Regions from separate parts of the Rhizobium sp. SRDI943 genome, predicted to be linked through region 1. Evidence: riboswitches for the same ligand, from Rfam matches in the RefSeq annotation. Region 1 holds a riboswitch; each other region holds the start of a gene.

Region 1 (2,178 bases):
GGTCAGTTGATCCTCGAACAGCTCCTCGATCGGGCTTTCGTGATCGAGCGATTCATCCTCGGCGCGGCGCGCATCGACGGCATCATGGTCGTCGGCGAAGCGGCCGGCGGCAACAGCGGCGCTGTCGACCACCGTGATCACACCGTCGACGGTCACCTGGGTACGAATGTCGGGCCAGTTGAAGGCGGCGACCAGCGGCTGCGGCAGGGCAAGGCCAGAAGTCTCGATGACGATATGGTCGGGCCGCTGTTCGCGCTCGAGCAGCTTGGTCATCGTCGGAATGAAATCGTCCGCAACGGTGCAGCAGATGCAGCCGTTGGTCAGCTCGATGATGTCGTCCTCGGTGCAATTCTCCGCACCGCAGCCCTTCAGCACGTCGCCGTCGACGCCGAGATCGCCGAATTCGTTGATGATCAACGCAATCTTCTTACCGCCGGCATTGGTGAGCAGGTTGCGGATCATCGTGGTCTTGCCGGCGCCGAGAAAGCCGGTGATGACGGTTGCGGGAATCTTCTGCTGGTTCATGGACTTAACCCTTCATTTTCAGCGACAGACCTGCCGCGATGAAATAAACTTCGGCGGCCTTCGCCGCGATCGATTGGTGCAAGCGGCCGGCATGATCGCGAAAATCCCGCGCCATGCGATTGTCGGGCACGATGCCGAGACCGACCTCGTTGGAAACGAAAACGAGCCGCGCCTTCGCGCCGAGCAGAAAATCGGCAAGTGCGGCAAATTCCGCCGCCATGTTCCGCTCCTCCATCATCAGATTGGTGACCCAGAGCGTCAGGCAATCGATCAACACGATGCGCCCTTCGCCATCGATGGCGGCGAGCTTGCCGACGAGGTCGAGCGGCTCTTCATGCGTCGTCCAGGACGGACCGCGATCGGCCTTGTGTTGCGTGATGCGCGCCTGCATCTCCTCGTCCCAGGCACGGCCGGTGGCAAGGTAGTGGCGATCGAGGCCACTTGCCGTCACGAGGTCTTCGGCGAAGCGGGATTTGCCGGAACGTGCGCCGCCGAGGATGAAGGTGGCAGTCATGCTCAAACGCCTCTCAGGGAGAGTGCGTAGCCGTGGCTTGTTCCGAGTGCACCTTTCTCGGCTACTGAGGGTGTGACACCCCCCTCTGTCCTGCCGGACATCTCCCCCACAAGGGGAGAGATTGAATCGCCGAGAGCTTTTCTCCAAACAATTGATGTGGGACGACGGTCGTGCTGCTTGCCGATCTCCCTCCTTGTGGGGGAGATGTCCGGCAGGACAGAGGGGGGGATCCAGCATTCGACATAAACGGCCGAAAGCACACCTCTTGCAGCACTGCTTGGAGGCGTCGCGCGCGCTGCACCAGGCCGCGCCGAATTCAATCGTTCAGCCAAGACAACCTCCGTGCTGGCAACGGGCATAGTGCCCAGGTGTGGGCTTCTCGCCCGGCACGCATGGCAGGTCTCCTGGCTCGCGGTTATCGGCCGCGATCGGGGCAGACCGGAAACCGGTCGCCCTGATCGTGCCAGCGGATCATCCTCGCCTTCCCGGCTGCATCAGTGAAAAGGTGGACGATTCGTAGACTTGAGAGGCGTCCGACCCCGGTTGATCACCATGCATATCCAGTGGCTTTCCCGGCATGTCGCCCATCCCGCCCGCCCGCACGATTGCAGGCTCCGAGCCGGAAGGGCTTGATGCCGGATGGAAGACCCTGACCGCTCTACAGTCGCGGGGTCGGCTGTGATGAAGGCGCCCGGCTTGGGTCCGCCCCGTCACATTCCCTTTTCATCCGGAAGGGCGTAACACCGATCCGGAACCATCCGTTATGTCAGGATGGTCAGTCGACCATCCGTTATCGGGATGGTTAGGCAAGCGCAGGGGTGAAGTCAACCGGCCTTGGCGGCCGCTCGATCACCGGCTACGAGGCGTTGCCACGCCAACACGACTTACTCTACCTAAAATATCGTCTTTTATCAGAGACTTACGTCATAAATATTTATCCCGCGCGCCGGCTTTTCGCCGCAATTGCGTCGCAAGCGGAGTGCCCGACCATCTCCGCCCTTGACCGGGCCTCTCCCCGCCTAGTTGTCTAGCCATGCTTATGAAATTGGATCGGCGCCGTTTCCGCGCGCTGCGTGTTTTCTTCGATCCGGGACGCCTGCGGGCGCTGACCCGGCGTAGCGAGGTCGGCCTGTCGCTAG
Region 2 (2,178 bases), 160 kb from region 1:
TAGCCGATGCCGCGCGCACCGCCTGTGATCACGATGATGCGTTCCTTCAAGTCGATCATGTTCATTGGGCCGTTATCCTCCGATTGAGCCGCCGATAGCCGAATATCCAATTCCGGGACTTCGCCTTCAGCGTATCGATATGACGGTCAGGAATAAAGACATCTCGGCCTCGCACGGCGTCGGCGATACCGGTTTGCTCACCTTGACTGTCAATGGCGTGACTGTGCGATTGAGGCGATGCTCCACCGCACTGCCCTAGGCGTTCAGTCCCCATCCATCATGAAAGACGAGTTCCTCGAGCGGTAGCCGCTGCCGCCAGCCTTTGACGGAGAGTTCCGGCTCGTCATAGAGCCGGTCGACGAAACCGGCACAGAGCCAGGCGACCACCTCGATATGCTCGGGTATGCCGAGAATGCTCTTTAGATCGCCTTCGCGAAAAATGCTGACCCAACCGATGCCGACCCCTTCCGCCCGCGCCGCCAGCCAGAGATTCTGGATGGCGCAGACGGTCGAATATGAATCCATCTTCGGATTGTGGGTGCGCCCCAGCACCACGCTGCCACTACGCGTGGGATCGCAGGTCACGCATATGCCGAGCGGCGCCTCCACGATGCCTTCGAGCTTGAGGGCGCGGTAGGCCTGCCGCCGCTCGCCGGCAAACATCTGCGCCGCCTCCTCGTTGGCGCTCGCAAAGGCGTCCCGGACGCGCGCCCGCACAGTTGGGCTTTTCACCAGAATGAAATTCCACGGCTGCATGAAACCAACCGACGGCGCGTGATGCGCTGCCGTCAGCAACCGCTTCACGACATCGTCGGGCAAAGGGTCGGGGAGGAACTGACTGCGAACGTCACGCCGCGTCATGATCGCGTGATAGACGGCCTCGCGTTCGATCAAGGAAAAACCGGATGCCGCCGAAAGGGCATCCTCATCAAAGGGTCGCATCGTCAAATCCCAAACAACGCGACCGCCCCGCCGTCCGCGCGGATCGGTCTATCTTGCCAGGCCGGTCTTCTGACTCGGCGTCATCCGTCTGCCGCAGCCTTCCCGGCGAAAAGCCAGTGGCGTGATGAAGCGGCAGGCGTCGGCCTTACAGCGTTGGGCACGTTCCGGTCTTGCACCGGATTCCCGATTCTCCCGCCTTACCGGCGGGCACCTGACGGCGCATCTATTTCAGGAAACCGGCGCGGCGGCAAGCTGGACCCGATGTGGCGTTGAAGCCGCGTTCGGTTTGGCAGCGGCGCGATGTTCCCTGAACGCCGCAGCCAGCGTTCTGAGCGCCGAGCGCGATCTTGCATCCGTTAGTGTCGAATGCAGGACAATCTCCGACGAGGGCAGCGGCGGCAGGCTGAAGCGCTGACTCACTTCAATCGAGCCCACCGGCGCAAGACGGTGGGAGAATGCCGCGACCGCAAGTCCAGCCGACACCGCCGCCGTCATCACCAGCGAGCCCCCGCCGAGGAAAACCTCGTTCCACGCGATTCCTGCACCATCGAGCGCGTGGGTGGCGATGTTGTGGACGCCACAGGACGGTGACAGCGCAGCAAGACGCAGCGGCTCGCCGCGGCGATACTCGAACTGCGGTGCCGCGAACCACCCGAAATGCTCCGGCCCCAGCACCTCGCCGTCACGCCGGTCCTCCTCCCGGCGAATGATCGCCGCATCCAGCTCACCGCGATCGAATGCATCGAGCAACACTCGAGAATTGTCGAGCCGCACCTCGATCGTCAGCCCTGGATCGTGAGCGCTGAGACGCGCCAGAATCGTCGGAACCTCCGGCCCCGCCACATGCGCGGCTATGCCGAGCGTGAAGTGCCGGCTTGTCGAGGAAAGAGCTGCGACCGCACGATCATGAGCGCCGATGAAATCCCGCGCGGATTGAAGAAAGACCGCGCCCTGCGCCGACAGGCGCACCAAACGCGGGGTCCGCTCGATCAGCCTGTGGCCGAGCCGCTCCTCCAACCGCTTCAACTTGACGCTAATTGCGGCCTGGGTGCTGCCTAACGCCTCAGCGGCGCGGGTGAAGCTCTGCAGCTCGGCAATAGTCACGAACGCCCGGACCGCATCCACATCGAGCATCGTCATATCAATCATCCAAAATTGTTGTTTCTGAAATAGAAAATCATCCAATTCAGTTATGGTCAAGTGACGATTATGGTGGCTCCCGGCAGCGCATCGATT
Region 3 (2,178 bases), 1.1 Mb from region 1:
GAAACGCCAGAGCACCATCGCCGAGAAGTTCTCCGGCACCTCGTTGATCGGCGGCAGCAGAGAGAGCACGAGGCCGATGAAGACGAGATAGGCAACGCCGGCGATAGTCGCGCCGTTCCAGGGACCGAAGCGCCCGGAGAGACGACGTGACAGCGCCACCGCGGCAATGAGCGCGGCAAGCGAAACGACGATCATCAGGAAGAACAGTTCGGTCCTGACGCCGATCGTGTCGGGATTGCCGACCGCCGGCGGAGTGGCGGGATATTTGATGCTGGGAACAAGCACGACCGCCACGAAGGCGGCGATGGCGATGACGGCCGAGGTACCGCGCGGCGAAAGGCTGCTGAAGCGGCCTTGCACGAAAGCGAAAGCGAGCGCGAAGAGCCCACCGACGGCGACGCTGTAGGCCATGACGCCGGTGAAAAGGCCAAGACCGGCCTGTGTGGCGCGGCTGACGATTTCGGGTTCGGCAGCCTCGCCGGCTGCTTGGGCACTTGCCTCCTCGAAAGCGATCGCCGCATCGACCAGCGGCTCGCCGAAAATATGGGCGAAAGCGAAAACGAGGATGCCGGCAATCAGGCCCGCGAGCATGCCGCGAAGCAGAAGGTTTCCAACCATGTCAGGAACTCCGATCGCGAAGCGCTTTAGTGGCAGGGAAAGCCGAGGAGATGGCGGCCGTCATGCACGAATTCGTGCACATACATGCCGTTGAACAGCGCCATCGCGCCTTCCTCGGTGCCGACGAAATAGAGGACGATGAGCATCAGCAGGCCGCCGAAGATCGCCCAGGGCAGGATCTCTCCTACAGGGATCGGCGCCGGTACTGCTACGGGCGCGAAAGTGGTGTCAGACATGTATTCCTCCGGGAATGACGCGTTCAGTCGAAAGAGTGCTCGTGCAGTAGGGTCTGACTTCCAGCGCGAAGAGCTTTCGACACGCTGGTCACAGTGGCGCGACCGCGCCGGACTTACACCGGCTTCCAAACCCGCAACAGCACGGTTATATCTGCACGCCGAAGAGACTGTCAACGAAACTTCACAAGCCGGCGAAGGACGCTGTCGCCGCATTCCGGGAGGCAAGAACGGCTGTGAACACGCGCCTCACCTGGATCTGCCATGGCGCGACGGCGGCAAGCCGCAAGGCCCTGTTCCCGCTCGACGAACCGCTGGAGGACAAGGCAGTGGAGGAGGCCGGCAGGATGATCGCTCTGCCCCGCGCCGACCTTATTGTCACGAGCCCCGCCTTGCGCGCCCGTCAGACTGCCGATGCGCTCCGCCTCGAAGCCCAAATAGATCAGGCGCTTTGCGACTGCGACCATGGCCGCTGGGCCGGCAGGTCGATCGCGGCCATCGGGACCGAAGAGCCGGAGAACCTCGTGGGGTGGATGAGCGATCCGGAAGCGGCCCCGCATGGCGGCGAGAGCCTTGTTGATCTGCGCACGCGCATCGCCGGCTGGATGGATGAGCAATCGAGCCTCGGCGGCCATGTGATCGCCGTTAGCCACGCGGCCGTCATCCGGGCAGCGATCGTGCATGTACTGCAGGCGCCGCTCTCCTCCTTCTGGCTGAGCGACGTCGAGCCGCTTTCCGTCATCCGCATGACCAGCAACGGACAGCGCTGGTCTCTGCGCTTCCAGCATTAGAGACTGCTGATCTTATCCAGCTTTGCACAAGCAAATCGCGTCATCTATGTTGAACCCGGCTTTGCGGGGACTACTTCCTTGTCCCAAGGAGATGGAAGAATGACATATGATTGGAGTGGCGAGCGCACGCGACGCCTGCGTTTTATGCGTGTCGCCACAGTCACGGTTCTGGTCGGTCTCATCTTCAGCGTTCCGCTGCTGATCGTCACCGCCTGAAGCACGAGAAAGGGCGAGCGATGCATTAGCACGCTCGCCTTCGTTCTTTTCCCGCATCAGCCGGTCTCCCGAACCACGAAGGCGATCGCGCTGATAACGACGCCCTAGTTCCCCACAGGCCCCGTCGGGTCTCTCTGCGGCACAGCAACAGGCTGCCGCCTCTGATAATTCGCCTTCTGGTTTCAACAAACATTTCAGACTTTCGTGATATTTCCGCGAAGGTGGAGATGGAGAAGGCATAATGCCGGTGTTTTTCCAAAGCAGGGCCGGACGGCAATGCGTGTCGATCGTGGTGTCTGGAGTGACCCTCTGGCTTCTCG
Region 4 (2,178 bases), 1.5 Mb from region 1:
GCAGCTTCATGACAGGGATGATGCCCGAGGACTGGTTCTCGATATGCTTGATCGGCGCGCCTGCCTCGCGGATATTCGTCAGCGACAGCGCCACGCCGCCGCCGCGCTTCGACAATTGCAGCGCCGAATTGATCGACCGGCCGATCGATTCCATATTGTCCTCGACGCGCAGCAGGAAGCAGGAAACCAGTTCGCCGCGCTGCTTCTTACCGGCATTGAGGAAGGTCGGCGTCGCCGGCTGGAAGCGGCCGGAAATGATCTCGTCGACCATGTCGCGGGCAAGGCTCTCGTCGCCGCGCGCCAAGGCCAGGGCCACCATGCAGATGCGGTCCTCATAGCGCTCGAGATAGCGCTTTCCGTCGAAGGTCTTCAGCGTATAGCTGGTGTAATATTTGAAGGCGCCGAGGAAGGTCGGGAAACGGAACTTCTTGGCATAGGCCTGGTCGAACAGATCCCGCACGAAATTGAAGGAATACTGGTCGAGAACCTCCTGCTCGTAATAGCCCTCGGTCACGAGGTAATCGAGCTTTTCCCGGAGATTGTGAAAGAACACCGTGTTCTGGTTCACATGCTGCAGGAAATACTGCTTGGCCGCCATTCGATCCTTGTCGAGCTGGATCCGCCCCTGATCGTCATAGAGGTTCAGCATCGCATTCAGCGCGTGGTAGTCGAGCGTTTCCGCTGCTTTCAAAGGGCGTTCGAGAATTCCCGTGTCCAAAACCGTTCCATTCCGTGTTTGACGTTGGCGACATCCGCTTCTGTGCCCAGCAGTTCGAACCTGTAGAGGTAAGGCACCTGGCACTTCTTTGAGATCACGTCGCCGGCGAGCCCGTATGTTTCGCCGAAATTGCTGTTGCCCGCGGCAATCACGCCGCGGATGTGTCCTCGGTTTTCCGTATCGTTGAGGAAACGGATCACCTGCTTGGGAACGGCGCCCTTGCCGCCGTCGCCGCTATAGGTCGGCACGATCAGCACGAAGGGTTCGCGGATATGGAACGCGTCTGCGCCATTTGGCGGAATGCGCGCCGCGCGCAGTCCGAGCTTGGCGACGAACCGATGGGTGTTCTCGGACCGGCTGGAATAATAGACGATCAGAGCCATCGCCTTTCCTCAGGAAAGTGCGCTGATCATGTCGGGACGGAAGCCGGCCCAATGCTGCTCGCCGGCGATGACGACGGGCGCCTGCATGTAGCCGAGGCTGCGGACCCGATCGAGCGCTTCGGCATTCTGCGAAATATCGACGATGTCATAATCGACGCCCAACCGGTCGAGGGCGCGGTAGGTGGCAGTGCATTGGACGCAGGCAGGCTTGCTGTAGACGGTGATGGTCATGATATTCCTCGTGACGACGCGATTGGGACGCAGGACATCGATCGGAAATCTCGCGATATCCGTCGAAAACACTCTGTATTTTGCAGCGATGCGGCTCGTTCAGCCGCTGGGCGTGATCCGCCCTCTACCTCTAGCGGGTGGCGGCCTGAACTGAGATACTGACATGACTTCACCCCGAAGTGGCTCAATGCGAAGGTTTCGGGGGCGGAGGCTCGGGCCTGCGAAACGCGATGCGGAGATTCCCCGCAGCCATGCAACGCGACCTTCCGGACACCCCGCCCGTGGACGTTTCGTTCGAGGCAGGTCTCCTGGCTCACGGGTCAAAGCACCCTGCCCCAGCCTTCCCGGAGCATCATGCTCCAGTGACCTGAAATCGGACAGTTGCTCGCCGCTTACAGTTGCGGGGGCAGCTCCGGCATTGCCGCGCCATGATGGCGAAACGCACCGTATTCCCGTCTTAGCCGCCGATCCTCACGAATCGACGGAACCTCGAACACTAGATATGGTACGCGAATCGCTGATGACGTCAACAAGTTGTTGTGGCAGCGCAGCAATGGCGGCAGCGAATCGCCGTGACTGTGTATGATGTGGATAACGAAGCGTTAACGGAAAAGCGCTGTGGAGAACCCGTCAGAAAAGAGCCGGCAGAAGCCGGCTCCCCGAAACGACATTCATATTTTTATTCGAAGCAGCCTGAGCGCGTTGATCGTCACCAGCACGGTGGCGCCGGTATCGGCGAGGATCGCTGGCCAGAGCCCGGTAATGCCGGCGATCGTCGTCACCAGAAACACCGCCTTTAGCCCGAGTGCGATGGTGATATTCTGCAGGATGTTGCGCATCGTGCGT

What was found. A riboswitch is a leader RNA that binds a small molecule or an ion and turns the genes downstream of it on or off. The one in region 1 is predicted to bind cobalamin.
Region 2: another riboswitch for cobalamin. It lies ahead of bluB (5,6-dimethylbenzimidazole synthase); the one in region 1 lies ahead of cobU (bifunctional adenosylcobinamide kinase/adenosylcobinamide-phosphate guanylyltransferase).
Region 3: another riboswitch for cobalamin. It lies ahead of AC245Y_RS17980 (CbtB domain-containing protein); the one in region 1 lies ahead of cobU (bifunctional adenosylcobinamide kinase/adenosylcobinamide-phosphate guanylyltransferase).
Region 4: another riboswitch for cobalamin. It lies ahead of nrdH (glutaredoxin-like protein NrdH); the one in region 1 lies ahead of cobU (bifunctional adenosylcobinamide kinase/adenosylcobinamide-phosphate guanylyltransferase).

Annotation. Positions count from the first base shown of each region.
Region 1 is NZ_CM172787.1:2,410,230-2,412,407, forward strand. It holds gene cobW (cobalamin biosynthesis protein CobW) at 1-525, opposite strand, end outside; gene cobU (bifunctional adenosylcobinamide kinase/adenosylcobinamide-phosphate guanylyltransferase) at 530-1,039, opposite strand; cobalamin riboswitch at 1,417-1,813, opposite strand; gene AC245Y_RS12465 (chloride channel protein) at 2,073-2,178, shown strand, end outside.
Region 2 is NZ_CM172787.1:2,246,115-2,248,292, forward strand. It holds gene AC245Y_RS11635 (SDR family NAD(P)-dependent oxidoreductase) at 1-65, opposite strand, end outside; gene bluB (5,6-dimethylbenzimidazole synthase) at 256-942, opposite strand; cobalamin riboswitch at 985-1,172, opposite strand; gene AC245Y_RS11645 (LysR family transcriptional regulator) at 1,171-2,082, opposite strand.
Region 3 is NZ_CM172787.1:3,529,853-3,532,030, forward strand. It holds gene AC245Y_RS17975 (CbtA family protein) at 1-618, opposite strand, end outside; gene AC245Y_RS17980 (CbtB domain-containing protein) at 645-854, opposite strand; adenosylcobalamin (AdoCbl) riboswitch at 868-1,010, opposite strand; gene AC245Y_RS17985 (histidine phosphatase family protein) at 1,088-1,642, shown strand; gene AC245Y_RS17990 (putative bifunctional diguanylate cyclase/phosphodiesterase) at 2,100-2,178, shown strand, end outside.
Region 4 is NZ_CM172787.1:3,883,735-3,885,912, forward strand. It holds gene nrdE (class 1b ribonucleoside-diphosphate reductase subunit alpha) at 1-649, opposite strand, end outside; gene nrdI (class Ib ribonucleoside-diphosphate reductase assembly flavoprotein NrdI) at 688-1,101, opposite strand; gene nrdH (glutaredoxin-like protein NrdH) at 1,111-1,332, opposite strand; cobalamin riboswitch at 1,614-1,839, opposite strand; gene AC245Y_RS19620 (heavy metal translocating P-type ATPase) at 2,004-2,178, opposite strand, start outside.